2 regions of the Microbacterium sp. P03 genome follow, and region 2 is predicted to be linked to the other one. Evidence: predicted binding sites of a transcription regulator. Region 2 holds the regulator's gene; the other holds the start of a gene.
The links. The regulator HspR, encoded in region 2, represses chaperone genes until heat shock. The targets are predictions, from matches to a motif close to AAGTTGAGTCNNNNNGACTCAACTT.

Region 1: ACFXOO_RS03585 (ATP-dependent Clp protease ATP-binding subunit) is a predicted target of HspR. The motif match lies at 5,721-5,745, and genes of this name have one in related genera.

What each region holds. Positions count from the first base shown of each region.
Region 1 is NZ_JBIGIM010000001.1:738,580-748,805, reverse strand. Features, by position in the region: gene ACFXOO_RS03605 (epimerase) at 1-868, opposite strand, end outside; gene ACFXOO_RS03600 (LLM class flavin-dependent oxidoreductase) at 865-1,755, opposite strand; gene ACFXOO_RS03595 (hypothetical protein) at 1,752-2,093, opposite strand; gene ACFXOO_RS03590 (LLM class flavin-dependent oxidoreductase) at 2,179-3,003, opposite strand; gene ACFXOO_RS03585 (ATP-dependent Clp protease ATP-binding subunit) at 3,120-5,678, opposite strand; gene ACFXOO_RS03580 (molybdopterin-dependent oxidoreductase) at 5,879-6,469, shown strand; gene ACFXOO_RS03575 (FAD-binding oxidoreductase) at 6,466-7,209, shown strand; gene ACFXOO_RS03570 (DUF6510 family protein) at 7,209-7,472, shown strand; gene ACFXOO_RS03565 (EI24 domain-containing protein) at 7,515-8,285, shown strand; gene ACFXOO_RS03560 (hypothetical protein) at 8,275-9,099, opposite strand; gene ACFXOO_RS03555 (DUF3817 domain-containing protein) at 9,129-9,593, opposite strand; gene ACFXOO_RS03550 (MarR family winged helix-turn-helix transcriptional regulator) at 9,614-10,039, opposite strand; gene ACFXOO_RS03545 (VOC family protein) at 10,146-10,226, shown strand, end outside.
Region 2 is NZ_JBIGIM010000004.1:340,671-350,896, reverse strand. Features, by position in the region: gene ACFXOO_RS12955 (hypothetical protein) at 1-130, opposite strand, end outside; gene ACFXOO_RS12950 (DUF4440 domain-containing protein) at 154-501, opposite strand; gene ACFXOO_RS12945 (hypothetical protein) at 704-1,048, opposite strand; gene ACFXOO_RS12940 (organic hydroperoxide resistance protein) at 1,141-1,563, shown strand; gene ACFXOO_RS12935 (MarR family winged helix-turn-helix transcriptional regulator) at 1,640-2,410, opposite strand; gene ACFXOO_RS12930 (MarR family winged helix-turn-helix transcriptional regulator) at 2,533-3,108, shown strand; gene ACFXOO_RS12925 (MFS transporter) at 3,136-4,602, opposite strand; gene dnaK (molecular chaperone DnaK) at 4,791-6,659, shown strand; gene ACFXOO_RS12915 (nucleotide exchange factor GrpE) at 6,665-7,237, shown strand; gene ACFXOO_RS12910 (DnaJ C-terminal domain-containing protein) at 7,255-8,244, shown strand; gene ACFXOO_RS12905 (heat shock protein transcriptional repressor HspR) at 8,378-8,845, shown strand; gene ACFXOO_RS12900 (MmcQ/YjbR family DNA-binding protein) at 8,890-9,300, shown strand; gene ACFXOO_RS12895 (SDR family oxidoreductase) at 9,380-10,226, shown strand, end outside; gene ACFXOO_RS12890 (alpha/beta fold hydrolase) at 10,216-10,226, shown strand, end outside.

The DNA of each region.
Region 1 (10,226 bases), on a different contig from region 2:
ACATCGCGGGTTCCAGCACGAACCGCCACGACGGGACACCGAACGGCATCCGCACCACAGCGCGGAGCGTCTTCATCAGCTCGCGGTTGTCGCTGGGCGCGGGCGAGGACAGGTTGACGGGCCCCTCGATCCGCGAATGGTCGCGGATGAAGCGCACGGCTCCGACGGCATCGTCGATGTGGATCCAGCTGAAGCGCTGCCGGCCCCGCGAGCGGTGCCAGAGACACTCGGAGTCCGTCGGGTGTGCGCCGATGCCGCGGTACCGGCGGTGGTGCGGCCACCACCCGTCGTGCTGGGTGCCGCCGAGCCCGAACCTGGCCAGCAGGAACAGGATGTCGGTGGCCGGCCCGCGTCCGAGCACGATCGCCATCCGCAGCGCCACGCGACGCGTCTCGGGCAGCTCGCCGCGGAACAGCTCGTCCTCCCAGTTGCGCGCCACATCGACCGAGAACCCGGTGCCCAGCGCTCCCGTACTCTCGATCTGCGGACGGTCCATCGCATGGCGGTAGATCGTCGCCGTACTGGCGTTCATCCAGAGCGCAGGAGGCGCCTCGGCGTCGGTGATCGCCTGGCGCAGCATCCGGGTCGTCTCGATCCGCGAACGGAGGATCTCGTCGCGGTTGTCGTCGGTGTACCGGCGGTTGACAGACGTGCCGGCGAGGTTCACGACGACCTGCGCGCCGTCGACGGCACGGTGCACCGAGCCGGAATCGTCCCACCGTGCGTCGGGGCCGCGACGACCGATGATCCGCACCCGGTAGCCGTCCTCGCGGAAGGCTCGAACGAGCGCGTGCCCGACGAATCCGCTCGCTCCCGCGATCGCGACGGTCGGCGCCGAGACCGTGCCGACTCCCGCAGGATCCGTCACGCCTCCTCGCCAGCCGCCACGAGCCGGCTGACCTCGCCGACACCGCTGTAGAAGGCGCCGAGATCGGACTCGTCACCGGTCGGCTGCAGGATCACCGACGTCGCGCCCGCGCGGGCGAAGCGCAGCACCGCGTCCGCGACCCGTGCGGGTGAACCGGCGACGTCGAGCGACGGATCCGGCTCGGTCTCCCACCGCTGCAGGTCCGTGCGCACCCGCGCCCGCGCGTCGTCCTGGCCGAATGCGGCGATCACGAACACCACGAGTTCGTGATCGCCGTCGCGGCCCGCCGCCGCCCGCCCCTCGCGAGCGAGCGCGAGAGTACGGGAGACGCGCTCGGGGGTGCTGCCCGCCGGAAGGATGGTGCCGTCGGCGACCTCGCCGGTGAGGCGCACGGTCTTCGGACCCTCACCGGCGGCGAGCACGACGGGGGGCGAGGCGGGCGGCCAGTCCAGCGTCACCTCGTCGAGCGTGACGTATCGGCCGGTCGTGCTGACGGCGGCGCCGGCCAGGAGCTCCCGGAGCACCGGCACGTATTCGCGCATGAGCGTCAGCGGAGACGCGACACGTGCGCCGACCTGCGCCATCCACGGGAGCACACCGTGTCCGACACCGGGAATCAATCGTCCGGGGAATATGCGCTCGAGCGTCGCGATCTCCATCGCCGTCAGCGCGACGTTGCGCAGCGGCATCGGCGCCACGCCGATCCCGACGCGCAGGGTGCTCGTCCACGCCAGGACGGCGGATGCTGCGGCGAACGCCGACTCGCGGAAGCAGTCCTCCCACAGCCACAACTCTGCGACGCCCGCCTCCTCCGCCGCGAGCGCCGCGCCCCGCAGGTCTTCGGGCGGGAAGTCCGGGATGAAGATGGCTCCTACGGTCACGCTCATCGAGAGGTACTCCATATCGCTCCGGCCACCAGGGGGATCTGCAGAAAAAGACGCGCGAACCTCTTGCGGTCCGTGTCGAGCATCGGGGCGTCCCGCCCGGTACGCCACTGGTGGACGTTGCCCGGAAGCACGGCGACGAAGAATGCCGCCACCAGCGCCCCGATCGTGCGCCGCTCCCTCGGCAGGGCGACCAGCGCACCGCCGAGCATGACCTCCACCACGCCCGAGCCGACGACGATCGCGTCCTTGTCGAGTCGCAGAAGCGTCACCGCCCAGTCGGGGACGACCATGCGGTACCCGCGTCTGCCCCAGGTCAGGTGGGAGACGCCCGCGATCATGAGCAGAGCACCGAGCGCGAGTCTCGTGGCGAGCCGGGCGATGCCGGAGGCGGAAGAGGGTCGTCGACGTCGGCGGTTCACCGTGTCAGTCTGTCACCCGGGCGTCGCTGATCGTCAGCGCGCCCCGCGCACGGTCGACGAAGGACAGGTAGTGCTCCAGGTCGTCTCCCGCGGTGATCGCGCGCAACACGACTTCGTCGACGGCCGTCGCGAATGCGGCCAGACCGGAGCCGATCCCCGCGCCGCCCGGAAGCGGAAGCATCGTGTCCGCGGGTGTCAGGCCCAGGCGGGCGAAGTTGGCCGCGTAGGCGGGATAGCCGGCGTACTGCGCGCCCTCCTCGTCGCGACGCCGCATGGCGGCCTCGTCGACGGCGGTCCGCACGTAGAGCGCGGCGTACCCGCCGTCGACTCGTCCCGCCATCCCCGCGTCATCGCGCAGGGTCTTGGCCTGCGCCGCAGCTTCGTCCGGACTGAGCCAGCTGAGCAGAGCGCCATCCGCCTGTTCCGCGGCGAGCAGCCGCATCCTGGGTCCCAGCGCCCCCACGAGAACCCGCGCGGAGGTCTCGCCATGGAGCATGCGCACGGCGTCGCCGACGAGCGCCAGGCCCCCGGCTCTGCGCTGCCCGGCACCGATGCCGAGTACGAGCCTCTCCTGCGGAAGTGCGTGCGCTCGGACGGCGCGGACGATCTCCCCGGCGGACCGCCGGTCGACCGGGAGCACCCCCGTCGCGAGGACGAGCGTGTCGGTCACCTGCGCGGCTGCACCGAGCGCGGCCAGCGAATCCCCGGTCGGCGTGTCGTTGACCCACAGGGCGTGGTAGCCGGATGCCTCGGCCTTCGCCGCGATCGCTGCGATCGTCTCCGGGCCGAGCGACCCGGCCACTCCCAGTGAGAGGTGTGCGCGTGTCATATCCCGAGCATGCCCCATTCGTCCGACCTGCAGGGCGCTGATACGACGATCGGCGAGACACCCCGCGATGCGGGGCGTCTCGCCGATCAGGTGCGGTCGACCGCGGAGCGGTCCGGTCAGGCGGCCAGGGCGATCCGCGCTGCGTCGACGACGAGGGCGCCGGCCGCGGCATCCACCGTCACCGCTCCCCCGTCGACGAGCGAGCCCGTCACGAACAGGTCGGCCACGCGGTCGTCGACCTCGCGCTGGATCAGCCGGCGGAGCGGACGGGCGCCGTACTCGGGCTCGTACCCGTGCTCGGCGAGCCAGGCGACGGCGTCGTCCGTCACGTCGAGCGTGACGTCACGGCCGGCCAGCCGCTCGGCAGTGGTGGCGAGCATGAGACTCACGATCTCGCCGAGCTGCGCGCGATCCAGCTTGCGGAAGAGCACGATCTCGTCGATGCGATTGAGGAACTCCGGTCGCATCGCCTCGCGCAGCTTGCCCATGACCCGATCGCGCAAGTCCTTGTCCGACCCGAATCCGGACTCGCCGCCACCATCGGCGATGAAGCCGATCGCTCCGGAACGCGACGCCAGGAACTCGCTGCCGATGTTCGAGGTCATGACGATGACGGTGTTCCGGAAGTCGACCGTACGTCCTTGACCGTCGGTGAGACGGCCGTCGTCGAGCACCTGCAGCAGAAGGTTGAACACGTCGGGGTGAGCCTTCTCGATCTCGTCGAACAAGATCACGGCGTACGGGTTCCGGCGCACCTTCTCGGTGAGCTGCCCCGCCTCGTCGTAGCCGACGTATCCCGGAGGGGCACCGACGAGGCGCGCGACCGTGTGCCGCTCGCCGAACTCGCTCATGTCGAACCGGATCACGGCGTCCGCGCTGTCGAACAGAGCGTGCGAAAGCGACTTGGCCAGCTCGGTCTTGCCCACGCCCGTGGGACCCAGGAACAGGAACGACCCGACCGGTCGACGCGCGTCGCCCATGCCCGTGCGGTTGCGACGCACGGCCTTCGCGACCGCGGTGACCGCGGCATCCTGCCCGATCACCCGTCCGTGCAGCTCCTCCTCGAGGAGGGCGAGCCGCTCGCGCTCGGTCTCGGTCAGACGCGAGACCGGAATGCCGGTGGCTCGGCTGATGACGGCGGCGATCTGCGTCTCGTCGACCACGGTCGCTCCGTCATGACCTGCGCCGTTGGCCGTCGCAGACTCGATCGAAGCCTGCAGCTGCGTGATGTCGTCGCGGATGCGCGAAGCCTCTTCGTAGTGCTCCGCCGAGACCGCGGCGTTCTTGTCGGCCTCGAGCACCGCGAGCTTCTCGATCATTCCCGAGATGTCCACGGGCACGCCCAACCGCAGCCGCAGCCGCGCGCCGGCCTGGTCGATCAGGTCGATCGCCTTGTCGGGCAGCACGCGGTCACTCACGTAGCGGTCGGACAGCTCGACGGCGGCGCGCAGAGCGTCATCCGTGTACGTCACGCGGTGGTGCTCCTCGTACGCGCCGCGCAGACCCTGAAGGATCAGCACCGCATCGCTCACGGAAGGCTCTCCGACGCGCACCGGCTGGAACCGGCGCTCCAGCGCGGGGTCCTTCTCGATGCGGCGGTACTCGGCGAGTGTCGTGGCGCCGACGAGGTGGAGGTCACCGCGCGCCAGGCGAGGCTTGAGGATGTTGCCGGCGTCCATGCCGCCGTCGCCGGCCCCGCCGGCACCCACGACGGTGTGCACCTCGTCGAGGAACACGATCACCTCGCCCTTGCGGGCTGCGATCTCATCCATCGTCTGCGTGAGACGCTCCTCGAAATCGCCGCGGTAGCGCGTTCCGGCGAGCATGGCCGGAAGGTCCAGGCTGATGACCCGCTTGTCGCGCAGCTGCTCCGGCACGGCTCCTGCCACGATCGCGCGGGCGAGTCCCTCCACGATGGCGGTCTTGCCGACGCCGGCCTCGCCGATGAGAACAGGGTTGTTCTTCGTACGCCGACTCAGGATCTCGATGGTCTGCTCGATCTCATCGCTCCGACCGATCACCGGATCGAGAGCGCCTTCGCGCGCCTGGGCGGTGAGGTCGGTGCCGTACGTGTCGAGCATCGGCGTCTCCGAGGGCTCGGTGTCGTTCGACGGGGGCGCCGAGGGCATGCCCTCGGGCGAGACGGTCTCACGCATTCCCTGCGTGAGGGCTTCGGCGGTCACACCGGCCTGCGCGAGCACCTGACCGGCGGGAGCATCCTGGCCGATGACCAGCGCGAAGAAGAGGTGCTCCGGGTCGACATACGTCGAGCCCGAGGCGCGGGCCACCTGGTACGCGTGGAACAGCGCACGCTGCACGGACGGCGCGATGACGGCGCCGTCGACGGATGCCGCGCCCGACGCGGCCGGAAGCCGCTGCTCGGCGGCACGGGCGATCGCCTGAGGATCGACGCCGAGGCGTCGCACCGCCAGATTGGCCGGGTCCTCGTTCACGATCACGCGCAGGACGTGCAGGGCGTCGAGCTCGTGCTGACCGCGCTCCAAGGCGAACTGCCCGGCGGTCTGGAGGATGCCCTGCGTGCGGGCACTGAGGAAGCGGCTGAGGTCGATGGAACGTGCGGCGCGGGCGCGCTCGCCGTCGAGGTAGCGGGCGAGGAAATCGTCGAAGGGCGTCGCGTCACCGTCGGCGCCGGAGGAAGTGAAGTCGTCAGGCATGTTTTCTCCTGTGGATATGAATCAAGCACCGCCGAAAATCGGAACTTGAGCTAAGACGTATCAAGTTCAACGGAATGCGGTCTGCGGTATTCCCGGGGGGCACGACATGCGTCGAGAAGACCCGGAAACCCCCTCTTCGCGGACGACGGATGTGGCTACTCTGAAACCACACGAGTGACCATCGCACGCGAGGAGACACCATGTCGTTCATCACCCGAGGCTTCTCCGGCCGCTCACGCGATCGCGACCCCCGCCTTCCTCCCGGACAGACGCTGACCGAGGACTGGCCGGTGCTCTCCGCGGGGCCCACGCCGCGCGTCACCCCCGCCGACTGGTCCTTCTCCGTCCAGACCGAGAACGGCACGAACACGTGGTCGTGGGACGAGCTGCGCGCTCTCGGCCTGGAGGACATCACCACCGACATCCACTGCGTGACGCACTGGACGAAGCTGCAGATGCCATGGCGCGGAGTGCCCCTGGACGCCATCTTCGCGGAGGTCGAGACCGCCCACGAGTTCGTCATGGCGCACTCCTACGGCGGCTACACGACGAACGTGCCCCTCGAAGACCTCCTGGACGGGAAGTCGTGGATCGCGTTCGAGGCGGACGGCGAACCGCTCGACCCCGAGCACGGCGGCCCCGCGCGCCTGCTCGTGCCGCATCTGTACTTCTGGAAGAGCGCGAAGTGGGTCAAGGGGCTCGTCACGATGCCGACCGACGATCCCGGCTTCTGGGAGCAGAACGGCTACCACCTGCACGGCGACCCCTGGCGCGAGGAGCGCTATTGGTGATCCGCCGCCCTGCCGCGTGGCACGTCGCGACGCTGGTCGCGGCAACCGCGGAGACCTCGCACGCACGACGGCTCGTCTTCGACGTCCCCACGTGGCCGGGGAACGACGCGGGCGCTCACGTCGACGTCCACCTGACCGCCCCGGACGGCTACCAGGCGACGCGCTCGTACTCGCTGGCGTCGTCCGGTGAGGGGACGCGGATCACCCTGGCCGTCGACGAAGTGCCGACCGGCGAGGTGTCGCCCTTCCTCGTGCACGACCTGCAGGTCGGCGACCCCGTCGAGGTGCACGGCCCGCTCGGCGCCTTCTTCATCTGGACGCCCCCCGCCGCCCCGGCGGCGCCGCCCGTGCAGCTCATCGCCGGAGGATCGGGGGTCGTCCCGCTGTACGCGATCGCCTCCGCTCACGCCGCCTCAGGCGATCAGACGCGCCTGCGAATGCTGTACTCGGTCCGCACGCCGGCAGACGTCTTCTTCCGGAGCGAACTGCAGTCGTTCACGACCACCGCGCATCCGCTCCAGCTCGACTTCATCTACACCCGGCGCGCACCGCAGGAGTATCACTCCGCCCCCGGCCGCGTCACCCGTGAGCAGCTCACGGCTCTCACGTGGGACGCGGCATCCGACCCGCTCGTCTACGTCTGCGGTCCCACGTCGTTCGTCGAGACGGTGGCCGAGTGGCTCGTCGCGGCGGGGCACCACCCGGGTCGGGTACGCACAGAGCGGTTCGGAGGAACGTGATGACCCACCTCGACGGCAATGCCCTCGCCGGGACCCTCGTCGACGCGCTCGGAGCCGACCTCACCGACCGCTCCGCGCGGTGCGCCCACTGCGGCACCACAGCCGTGGTCGCAACATGTCTTGTCTACGTCTCGCCGATGGGCGTCGTGGCTCGGTGCGCGACGTGCGATGCCGTGCTGGTGACGGTCGTCGAATCGCAGGATGGACGGCGATGGTTCGGGATGCCGGGTGTCGCCGCCGTCGAGATTCCGGCGTCGCACTGAGCGAGGTCGTGCTCGGCGAGGTCGTGCTCGTACGCTGGTGAGGTGCAGGGGTTCTTCGGGTCGTTCTTCCACGGTGTGCGGTTGCTCATCGCGGGCTTCGGATGGTGGCGCAAGCGCCCCGGTGTGATGGCACTCGGTCTCGTCCCCGCCGCGATCGTCGGTCTGGTACTGAGCGCTGCGCTCGTCGGCCTCGCCCTCGTGCTCCCCGACCTGGCGGACGCGCTGACGCCGTTCGCCGACGGCTGGCCGGGCATCTGGGCGACCCTCATCCGCGCGGCGGTGGGTACCGCTGTTCTCGGATCGGCCCTCGTGCTCGCGGCGGTCACATTCACGACGCTCACGCTCATCGTCGGGGAGCCCTTCTACGACCGCATTTGGCGCGCCGTGGAACGCCGAGAGGGTGGCGAGGTTCCCGAAGCCGATTACGGGTTCCTCCGATCGACCGTGGATGCCCTCGCCTTCTTCGTGCGCGGCCTCGGCGTCGCGATCGTCGCCGGCCTCGCGGGTCTCGTACCGATCGTGGGGTCCGTGATCGGCGCGGTGCTGGGTGTCAGCCTGACAGGATGGCTGCTCGCCGACGAGCTCGCTTCGCGCGCGCTGATGGCCCGCGGCCTCTCCCCCGCCGCCCGCAAGCGCCTCCTGCGCCGTCACCGGGGCGCGACGCTCGGCTTCGGCGTGGCCACCCAGCTCTGTTTCCTGGTGCCACTCGGAGCCGTGGTGACCATGCCTGCGGCGGTCGCCGGATCGACCCTGTTGGCACGCGAGCTGGTCGCAGGCGATGTCGGCTCGACGGCGGCCTCGCTCACCGAGTGATCGCGGGATCGCTGTCCGTCCAGTTCTCCGCGGTCTGCAGGATCCAGAACGCGGCGAAGAGCAGCAGACCGGTGACTTCCCCCGCGAGGACGACCGGTGCGCGGGTCACGGCGGCGATCAGCAGCACCGTCAGGTCGATCGCGATGCCGATCGCGATCGCTGCATAACCGAACCGGTAGCCGCGGCCGGCGCCTCGTGCGGCCAGCCCGGAGACGACGGCGATCAGAGCGAAGAAGCACGTCGTGACGACGAAGTGGCCGACGTCGAGGAACGACGTCCGCGCGAGCGCCCACCATCCTGTCGCACCGAGGATCACGAGGGATGCGGCGGCGGCGGTGACCCACACCCCTGCGCTGAGGGTCTGCTGGAGAGCCGCCAGGGCGAGCACGCCGGCGACCGCGATCAGCCCGAAGCCGGCGAAGGTCAGCATGCCGTTGGCGATGTTCGCCCACTCGCTCTCGGGGACGCACCGGATCGCCCCTTCCGGGCAGACGACCTCGACGTCCGGGACCTCACCCGAGGCGACCGGTGTCGGGATGATGACGATGAGCACGGCGAAGACGGCGGCGATGTCGATCAGCGCCTGCGCGACGCTGTGTCCGGACAGCGCGAGGAACGCGACGGCGACCGCGAAGAGAACCCCGACGAAGACCGTTCTCCCGGGCGTGTAGAGCATCGCGCTGATCGACGGCGGCAAGGCCCCGACCTGCGAGGCCACGACGATGAGGGAGACGAAAAGCGCGAGCACGGCTCCGACGATCGACAGGCGCAGGTAGCGATAGGTCCGCTGCGTCGCGGTGGAAGATGTGGCCACGCCCCCATCATGCCCGCCCGGCACGACGGTCAGTCGCGACCGCCCGGCGGGCCCGCCACAAGAAGGATGACGAAGATGGCGATGATCGCGACGACCAGGATGACGGCCAGCGACCAGGGCCTGCGCAGAAGAGCGCGCATCGCGCGATCGTGCCATGCGGCATCCCGTGGATCCGCGGTCTGCTCCCGACGCCAGGCACCGCTCAGCCGCCGGGTGCGGTGCAGCCATAATTCGGTCGGAATGGTGGCGTACGGGATCACCGCGCTCGCGATCGCGACGATCGTCGGCCACGCGCCCCAACGCTGGTTCTTCGCCACGAGCACGGCCGTCGCTCCGTACGCGAGGAACACGAACCCGTGGATGCCGCCGCCGATCGTGACGGCGATGGGCAGGTCGATCGTGGCGCGCAGGATCAACCCCGTGATGAGGAGGGTCCACGAGACCGCCTCGGCGACGGCGGCGGTGCGGAAGAGGGCGAGGGGCGTCCGGAACATGCCTTCAGTATATCTGAAGGTTAGATCGATGTCGGCTGCGGAGGTTCTTCGTGCAGGCCTTCGAGCGCGCTCGTCAGCGTCGGCGCACCGGTGGCGAAGGCCCCGTCCAGGTCTGCCAGCAGGCGGTCGGCGCTCCGCAGGGCGCGTTCGCCGAGTGCCGTGACACGAAGATCGGATGCCGCGCCCGCATGGGCCGTGGCATCCGTCACGAATTCGTTCTCGGCGAGCGACTTCACCGCCGTGTGCGCGGTCTGGACCGTGATCTGAGAGCGGCGAGCGAGCTCGCTGAACGAGATCCCCGGCGTCGCCTCGATGTGGGCGAGCAGGCCGTATTTGCGGGTGGTGAGTCCGACCTCGCGGAGGTGGGCGTTGAGCTGCGCGTCCCACACGGCCGACACCGTCAGGAGCGCGATCACGGGACTGAAAGGAGGTCGTGCCGTCGCCATCGATTACTCCCTGCGTACCCGCGATCCGATCCCCCATGCTACGTCGGAGGCGCCTCGTAGAGTGCAGGCAGGAACCATCGGACGATCCGCAGAGGAGCAGCACGCCATGGACTGGAAGATCGAGTTGATATTCGTGCCGGTGACGGACGTCGACCGGGCGAAGGACTTCTACGTGAAGATCGGCTTC
Region 2 (10,226 bases):
GACCAATGTCGGCGGTGAGCGCGTCGAGGTGCGCCGGAGTGTCGACGACCTCCGGTGGCGCCCAGATCTCTTCGCGGTCAACGGCTCGATAACGAGCCACGAGCGCAGTCGGCAACATAAGGAAGGACACGACGAGACGGTACCAACCATCGGCTATCGTCCGACGACGAACGTCCCCTGGTGAAAGCGCATCTGCAGCCGTCCTCGGTCAAGCGCCCATATCGAGGAGTGACGGCTGTCTCGATCGGCGGTACGGATGACATAGGTGACCAGGGCGAGGTCGTGTACCAGCTCGACGAACTCCCACTCGTCGGTCACGACGGGATCGCGATCACCCTCGCCGGCGAGAGCATCGACGATCTCGTCACGGTGCCAACGGCGTCCGGAACGACCGATCTCGACGAAGGCAGGATGGAGGAGTTCGCGCACGCGCGACTTGTCGCGGCGAGTAGCCGAGCTGAGCAGCTCCTCTTCCGCAGCGCGGACGGCGTGTTGGTCCATGAGTCCAGCCTGTCAGCTGTGCGCGCGGGGATCCGCCCGCGGTCACGACGAGGACACGCCGGTCAGGGTATGGTTCCCGCGTGGGATAGGGCTGCGTCGCTCAGTCACGACGGATCCGCGGACTCGTATCGGTGATGCCGTCGCGTCTGAACCCAGATCCATCTGCGGCGCCGGCAACAGCGTCCACGGAACGGGCCGGGTCTCAGGCGAAGGTGCGAACGATCTGGTCTGCGAGAGAGCCGGCGGTGTTCATGGCAATCGAGATCACCACAGCCGCGACCGCACCGAAGACCATGATGCGTCCGAGGCCGCTGCGGCGGATGATCGCGGCGGCCAGCACGCCCACGGCGGTAAGCACTGCGATCGTCTGTCCGGCGACCACAGCGAAGGCGACGTAAACGAACGTTTCGGTGCCGGGTTCGAAGCCTCGAGGGGAGAGCAGCGCGATGAGCGCGGGGACAACCACGATTCCTGCAACAAGGAAGATGCCGGGGGGCAACTCTCGCTTGCCGTGGGCGCTCTGTGCAGCTTCCTGGGTGGCGCTCATGTCGACACGGTATCGCGTGGTGATAAGACAATCACATTGTGCACAATGGGATTGTGTGCAACCATAAAGGCTCGAACGATAGGAGACTCAGCATGGATGCGATCTACACCGCGGAGGCGCTCGCGACCGGCGACGGCCGCAACGGGCATGTCCGTACGACGGATGGACTCATCGACACCGACGTGCGCGTGCCGAAGGAGATGGGCGGAGCCGGGGGAGAACCGAACCCCGAACTGCTCTTCGCCGCCGGATACGCAGCGTGCTTCCACAGCGCACTGCAGGCGGTCGCCCGTGCGCAGAAGGTCGCCATCCACGACACGAGCGTCGGCTCGCAGGTGAGTGTGGGCAGCAACGGCAACGGCGGCTTCCAGCTCGCCGTCGTTCTCGAAGTCGTCATCCCGGACGTTCCGCACGAGCAGGCACAGGCCCTCGCGGATGCTGCGCACCAGGTGTGCCCGTACTCCAACGCGACGCGCGGCAACATCGATGTGACGGTCACCGTCGTCGACGACTGACCACCGAAGCGTTCCCGCACGACGAGAAGCCCTCACCCGATCCGGGTGAGGGCTCCTCTCGATTCGTGCGCTTTACTCAGTCGGCGGAACCGGCCGGAGCGGCCGGTGCGGTGAGGCGTGTCGCCGCGGCGATACCAGCCTCGAAGCCCCGCTCGAACGAGTGCTCCGACCTGCGTCGCCCGCCCTCGCGGGAGCCGTGCCCACGGCGACCGTGCGCGTGCGGGCCGTGTCCGCATGCGTCGCCGTCCCGACCGCCGCCGCGCGGGCCGAAGCCCTCGCGGGGGTGCTCGCCGGGGCCGAAACCGGCGCGCTCGGCGAACTCGCCGCGCCCACCGAAGCCGCCCGGGAAGCCCTGGCCGAACCCGCGCCGTCCGTGACCGAAGCCACGGCCGTGCCCGAAACCGCGACCGCGCGGCATTCGCTCGTCTTCGTTCCAGCCGAACTCACGAGCGATCTTCTCGAGCGATGCGACGGTCGTCGCATAATCCTCGGGCGAGACGGCGCCGGCGACCCGCTCGCGGATCGTGTCGACCCGTGTGCTGAACGTGTCGCGTTGAGCGCGGCCCTCGTCGGTCAGCGTGAAGACGCCGTCGGTCTCTGTGACCCAGCCGCGCTCGATGAGCCTCGCCATCACCCGGCCACCGCGCTTGGCGGCGAACCGTGCGATGCGGGCGAGGCGCGCGTCGTCGGCGTCGCCGGCCAGCATGTTCAGGAGCATCCATTCGCGACGGTCGAAACCGTCGGCGGCGAACTCCGTGGCGAAGGCCTCGGTGAGCTGCCGGTCGACCAGCCGCAGCCAGAAGCCGATCGGTCGGTTGTCATTCTGTGTGTTGTCGTTGCTTTCCATGGGAAATCCTCTCGTGGGCCGGGGCAGTGGCTCGACCGGCCGGTTGATGCATGTCAAGTGGCATGTATATGTAGTGTGACATACGATCTCGATGCATGTCAAGTCGCATGTACCTTTGATTCGTGACGACTTCGGATGCTTCTTCTCCCGACCCCGCGGAGACGATCGCCGCCGCGCTCGCTCAGCTGCGCGGACGCCGCGGGCCGCGGCCGCCGTGGGCGGGCGGCGAAGACGGCGACGCACCGGGCCGCCCCCCGTGGGGCCCGGGCGGGCGCGGATTCGGCGGGCACCACGCATACCACGGCGGCCGGGGTGCAGATCCGCGCGGGGGAGGGTGGCCCGAGGCGATGCAGGCGCGATTCGGCGGTCCGGCCCGGCTTCGACTGCTGGAGGCACTGGTCGCCGCATCTGGTCCACTGTCCGTCAGCGAGATCGGCGAGGCCATCGGGGTCGATCAACCGAGGGCATCGCGGCTCGTGCAGCAGTCCGTCGACATCGGGCTCGTGCGCCGCGAGGCCGATCCCGACGATGCGCGCCGCACCCGCATCGTCCTCACCGACGAGGGCTCGGCGATCGTGCGCAGCTTCCGCGGCGATCGGCGTGAGGCCGTGGATCGCGCGCTGGCCGGCTTCAGCGACGAAGAGCGGGCCGACCTCGCGCGCCTGCTCGCGAAATTCGCCGCGGCCTGGCCGCGCTGAGCGCTGAGCGCTGACCGCGGGGCGGCGTCAGTCGATCACGGCCTGCTTCGCCTTGACCGGCAGCATCAGCAGAAGTCCCGCCAGCAGGACGATGACGATACCGAGGATGCCGAGGCGGGTATCGCCGGAGAGCCCGACGAAGAGCGCGAACAGTCCGGGTGCGAGGAACGACACCGCGCGACCGGTCGTGGCGTACAGGCCGAAGATCTCGCCCTCGCGGCCGGCAGGGGTGATGCGGGCCAGGAAGGAGCGACTCGCCGCCTGGATGGGGCCCACGAAGGCGCAGAGCACCAGGCCGGCGATCCAGAAACCGATCGCCGCGGTGCCGATGAAAAGGACGGCCGTGCCCGCGACGACCAGGCCGATCAGCGAGGCGAGGATGACGTTCTTGGCTCCGAGACGGTCATCGAGCCGTCCCGCGAGGATCGTGAACACACCGGCGACGACGTTGGCGGCGACGGCGAAATAGAGGACTTCGCTCGAGCTGAAGCCGAACACCTGCGCGGCGATGATCGCGCCGAAGGTGAAGACTCCGGCGAGGCCGTCTCGGAAGACGGCGCTCGCGAGAAGGAACATGAGCACCTGCCGGTTGCCGTGCCACAGCTTCGTCAGCGTGCCCCACAGCACACCGTAGGAACGGAAGAAGCCGACGTGCACCTGGCGCTCGCGCGGCGGGATCTCGGGTACCCGCAGGAGGACGGGTATCGCGAAGATCGCGAACCAGATCGCGGAGGCCACGACGGCGAGCCGGATGTGCAGGCCGCCCTCGGTGCTGATGCCGAGAAGGCCGGCCCGGCCCTCGGCCCCGAAACCCTGAATGAACAGCGCGAGCAGCAGGATGAGCAGCACGATGCCGCCGACGTATCCCATGCCCCATCCGAAGCCCGAGACGCGCCCGATGTTCTTGCGCGTGGACACCTGGACGAGCATCGCGTTGTAGTTGACGCCCGCGAACTCGAAGAACACGTTGCCGACGGCCAGCAGAGTCGCCCCGAGCACGAGGTAGCCGGGCGCGCCTTCGACGAAGAACATCGCGATCATCGCGACGACCACGACGGCGGTGTTGATGCCCAGCCAGAGCTTGCGGCGGCCCGTGCCGTCCGTGCGCTGTCCGAGCACCGGCGCGAGGACGGCGATCAGGATGCCGGCGATCATGAGAGCGACGCCGACCAGGCTCGCGTTGCCGGCGAGGGCCTGCACGAGCGCCGGATCCTTCGCGTCGTCTCCCGCCGCCGCCACGATCTGCGGGTCGACGAACAGGGAGCTCGCGAGATATGTGCTGAAGACGAACGTCGTCACCACGGCGTTGAAAGCCGCCGACCCCCAGTCCCACAGCGCCCACGAGACCACCTGTGCGCGCGGAGCTGCGACTCCCGGATCGGGATTCTCGGCCGCTCTGCCGATCGGACCGATCGCGCCGGTGTTGACCGTCGGCGGTGGCGCATTGACAGAAGGCTTGAAGATCGGCTTCTGCGGCTGCGGATCGGGTTCCATGTCGACACGCTAAGGCCCTTCGGTGAACGCGCAAAGTTGAGCCAATTCATATCAAGTTCATTTGACACGTCGATCGCGTCCCGCTAGCCTTGAGTCATCGCGGCTCAACCTCGAGCGGCGACCCAGACTTCCCGCCAGACCCCGGACGGCAGCATCCGCTCTCGTCCCCTTCGTAAAAGGAGAATCACATGCCCCGTGCTGTTGGAATCGACCTCGGTACGACCAACTCCGTCGTCTCGGTGCTCGAGGGTGGCGAGCCGAAGGTCATCGCGAACGCCGAAGGTTTCCGCACGACCCCCTCGGTCGTCGCCTTCACAAAGGACGGCGAGGTGCTCGTCGGTGAAACCGCGAAGCGCCAGGCCGTCACGAACGTCGATCGCACCATCGCGAGCGTCAAGCGCCACATGGGCACGAACTGGACGTTCGACGTCGACAGCAAGAAGTACACGCCGCAGGAGATCTCGGCGCGCATCCTCGGCAAGCTGAAGCACGACGCCGAGGAGTACCTCGGCGACTCCGTCTCGGACGCCGTCATCACGGTTCCCGCCTACTTCAACGACGCCGAGCGTCAGGCCACGAAGGAGGCCGGGGAGGTCGCAGGCCTGAACGTGCTGCGCATCATCAACGAGCCCACCGCCGCGGCCCTCGCGTACGGCCTCGACAAGGGCAAGGAAGACGAGCTCATCCTCGTGTTCGACCTCGGTGGCGGAACGTTCGACGTCTCGCTGCTCGAGGTGGGCAAGGACGATGACTTCTCGACGATTCAGGTGCGCTCGACCGCGGGCGACAACCGCCTCGGCGGCGACGACTGGGACCAGCGCGTCGTGGACTACCTGATCAAGCAGTTCAAGGCCACGTCGGGCGTTGACGTCTCGGGCGACAAGATCGCGCTCCAGCGCCTCAAGGAGGCCGCGGAGCAGGCGAAGAAGGAGCTCTCCAGCTCCGCCTCGACCAGCGTGAACCTGCCCTACCTGTCGCTCACCGAGAGCGGACCCGTGTCGCTCTCCGAGACCATCACGCGGGCGAAGTTCGAGGACCTCACCAAGGATCTGCTGGACCGCACGAAGAAGCCGTTCGCCGATGTCATCCGCGAGGCCGGCATCAAGGTGGCCGACATCGATCACGTGGTGCTCGTGGGTGGATCCACCCGCATGCCCGCCGTGAGCGAGCTCGTCAAGAGCGAGACCGGCAAGGAGCCCAACAAGGGCGTCAACCCGGACGAGGTCGTCGCTGTCGGCGCCGCACTGCAGGCCGGTGTGCTCCGCGGTGAGCGCAAGGACGTGCTGCTGATCGACGTCACCCCCCTGAGCCTCGGCATCGAGACCAAGGGCGGCATCATGACCAAGCTCATCGAGCGCAACACGGCCATCCCGACGAAGCGCAGCGAGACCTTCACGACCGCCGACGACAATCAGCCGTCGGTCGCGATCCAGGTCTTCCAGGGCGAGCGCGACTTCACGCGTGACAACAAGCCGCTCGGCACCTTCGAGCTGACCGGCATCGCCCCGGCGCCCCGCGGTCTTCCGCAGGTCGAGGTCACCTTCGACATCGACGCGAACGGCATCGTGCACGTGTCCGCCAAGGACAAGGGCACGGGCAAGGAGCAGTCGATGACGATCACCGGCGGCTCGTCGCTGCCGAAGGACGACATCGAGCGCATGGTGCGCGAGGCCGAAGAGCACGCCGCCGAGGACAAGAAGCGTCGTGAGTCCGCCGAGACCCGCAACCAGGCCGAGACCCTGTCCTACTCGATCGACAAGCTGATCAAGGACAACGACGACAAGCTGCCCGCCGAGGTCAAGACCGAGGTGCAGGGAGATGTCGACGCGCTCAAGACGGCGCTCGCCGGTGACGACGACGATGCGGTGAAGGCCGCGTTCGACAAGCTCAACGCGAGCCAGGGCAAGCTGGGCGAAGCGATCTACGCATCGTCGCAGGCCGCGGGCGAGACGCCCGACCCGGCGGCGACCGACCCGGGCAACGGCGAGGTGCCGAACCCCGAGGAGGACGTCATCGACGCCGAGGTGGTCGAAGACGACGACGAGAGCAAGAAGTAGGGATCATGACGGACAAGAACTTCGACAACGACGAAGTTCGTCCGGACGACGAGGGGTCGGAAGCTCAGGCTTCCGACCCTCAGTCGCAGGATGAGCTGACGGTCGACGACATCCTCGGAGCGGAGCAGTCCGACGAGGCCGCGGTTGCGGAGGCCGACGACAAGGACGCCTCCCTGCTGCTGGACCTCAAGCGTCTGACCGCCGAGTACGCCAACTACCGCCGACGCACCGAAGAGCAGCGTCAGCTGGAGGTCGAGCGCGCCCAGGGGCGCGCGGCGACGTCCCTGCTGCCGGTGCTCGACGACCTCGATCGCGCGGAGAAGCACGGTGACCTCGAGGAGGGCACGCCCTTCGCGGCGATCGCCGTCAAGATGCGTGCGGCCGCCGAGAAGCTCGGCATCACGTCCTACGGCGCTGCGGGCGAGGTCTTCGATCCGCAGCAGCACGAGGCGATCTTCCAGGTGCCCACGCCGGGCGCGACCGAGTCGACCGTGCTGGAGGTCGTCGAGACCGGGTACCGTCTCGGTTCCGTCGAACTGCGGCCCGCGAAGGTCGTCGTCGCGGTGCCGGCCGAATAGCCCCGGAGGGAGCATCCATGGCCAGTCAGGACTGGTTCGACAAGGACTTCTACGCGGTGCTCGGCGTGCCGAAGGAGATCACCGAGGCCGACCTCAAGAAGGCCTATCGCAAGCTGGCGCGCAAGTATCACCCTGATTCCAATCAGGGGGATGCCGCGGCCGAGGCCAAGTTCAAGGAGATCAGTGAGGCGTACTCGGTGCTCTCCGATACGGAGCAGCGACAGGAGTACGACCAGATCCGCGCGATGGGCTCGGGCGCGCGCTTCACGGCGAGCGGCCAGGGCGCCGGCGGGTTCGAGGACGTCTTCAGCCGCTTCGGTCAGGGGCGCGGCGGTACCCGCACGCAGAATCCGCAGGAGTTCGAAGACATCTTCTCGATGTTCAACCAGGGCGGCGGCTTCGGCTCGGGTGGCTTCGGTCAGACCAGCGGGGGCTACCGCGGCTTCGGCGGACCCACGCGGGGGGCCGATGTCACGGCCCGCACGACGATCGATTTCCTCACGGCGACCAAGGGCGAGACCATCACGCTGCAGGGCGAGGACGGCAAGCCGTTCAAGGTGAAGATCCCCGCGGGGGTGTCGGACGGGCAGAAGATCCGTCTGCGCGGTCGCGGACGTCCTTCGCCGGACGGCGGCGAGACGGGTGACATCGTCGTGCAGGTCGCGGTGCGGCCGCATCCGGTGTTCACCCGCGACAATTTGAATCTGCGCGTCACCGTGCCGGTCACCTTCACCGAGGCGGCCCTCGGCGCCACGATCGAGGTGCCCACGCTCGGCGGCGACCCCGTCAAGCTGCGCGTCGCCCCGGGCACCCCGTCGGGGCGTGTGCTGCGCGTCAAAGGTCGTGGCGTGCAGACGTCGAAGGGTATCGGCGATCTCCTCGCGGAAGTGCAGGTCGCCGTGCCGTCGCACCTCGACGACGCCGCTCGCGAGGCGCTCGCGAAGTTCCAGGAGCTGGAGCCGAAGGAGAACCCTCGCGCCGACCTCATGACGAAGGCGCGCGGCTAGGCGCCCGGCGATCCCATGACACGACTCCGGTGCGATGGACGCCCGCTGCGGTGGTGGCGGCGCGCACGCGCCTCTTCCGGAGTCGTGTCGCACGAGGGCAGGACGCGAAGGGACGGACGGGAGGTGAGCACCGATGGATGACGATCTCGACGAGAACTCCCCGATCTTCGCGATCGCGGCGGCTGCGGAGCTTGCGAACATGCACCCGCAGACGCTCCGGCAGTACGACCGGCTGGGGCTGGTCGTGCCCGAGCGCACCCAGGGGGGCTCGCGGCGTTACTCGTTGCGCCATGTGCAGCAGTTGCGCGAGGTCGGTCGCCTGTCGGGTGACGGCATGAGCCTGCCGGCGATCGCGCGCATCATCGAGCTCGAAGAGCGGGTTCGGGAGTTGCATCACCGTGTGCGCGATCTCGAATCGCAGATGGTCGCCGAACGGCAGAACCGGCCGGGCGCACGCGTGTTCGCCGCCGAGATCAGCGGATCCGTCGTCTCCGTGCGGCACGGGACACGCTTTCGCCGGTCGCGCGAGGTGATGCTGTGGCAGCCACGACGCCCCCTGCCGCCCGGCACCGACGAGGACGCGGCTCTCCCGCCCGAGTGAGTCCGGGCTGGCGGACGCGGGAGGATGGCGGGAGGATATCGCCTATGCCGACCCTCGACGACGTCCGCGCGCTCGCCCTCGCGATGCCCGACACGGTCGAGAAGGTCGAAGGTCACGGCGGCGGCGCGAGCTGGCGCGTGCACGACCGGATGTTCGTCTGGGAGCGTGGGCCCAGTGCGACCGACGAGCGCCAGCTGGCCGAGCTCGGACGCACATGGCCCGGCGGCACCGTGGTCGGAGCTCGCACGGAGAGCGTCGAGATGAGGGATGCGCTCATCGGCAGCTCCCCGCAGCACTTCTTCACCATCCCGCACTTCGACGGGTACCCCGCGGTGCTGGTCCGACTCTCCGCGATCCCTCAGGGCGTTCTCGCAGAAGTCATCACCGACGCGTGGCTCGCCCGCGCCCCCGTCCGGGCGGCGAAGGCGTGGCTCGCCGACCACCCCCCACGCTGACGACCCGCCCGCCCTCGCACGTCATCGACGTCGATGCAACCCCTCCGATCGCGTCGGAGGCCCCTCCTATCGTGAGGACATGCCCGAACCCGTCGACCAGTACAGCTTCGACAACCCGCTCACACGGTATGACCGCGTCGAGCCGCCGATCCAGCATCAGCCTGAGCCGGGGGTGCAGTCGCGCATGACGCCGGTGCCCGACCTCGGGGAGAAGACCTACCGTGGCACGGGCCGGCTGCAGGGGCGCCGAGCGCTCATCACCGGCGGCGACTCGGGCATCGGCGGCGCGACCGCGATCGCCTTCGCTCGGGAAGGCGCCGACGTCGCCATCGTCCACTTGCCCGACGAGGAGGGCGATGCCGAGCACATCATCGAGCTGATCCGCGAGGCCGGCCGCGTCGGGGTCGCCATCGTCGCCGACATCACCGACGCCGCGCGCTGCCGCGAGATCGTGCGGGACGCCGTCGCAGCCCTCGGCGGCCTGGACATCCTTGTCAACAACGCCGGGAAGCAGGTCGCGGTCGACCGGGTCGAAGACCTCGCAGACGAGCAGTTCGAGTCGACCTTCCGCACGAACGTGTTCGCGCCGTTCTGGCTCGTGAAGGCCGCGCTGCCGCACCTGCAGCCAGGCTCGACGATCATCAACACCGCCTCGCTCGAGGCGTACCAACCCGCCCCCGACAGACTCGACTACGCCGCCACGAAGGCGGCGATCAACAACCTGTCGAAGGGGCTCGCCCAGCAGCTGGCTCCGTGCGGCATTCGTGTGAACGTCGTGGCCCCCGGCCCCACCTGGACGGCGCTGCAGGTGTCGGGCGGGGTATCCGACGACCAGATGGCGGACTTCGATGAGGAGAGCACCTACAAGCGGGCCGGGCAGCCGGCCGAGATCGCCCCGGCGTTCGTCTTCCTCGCATCCGCCGAGT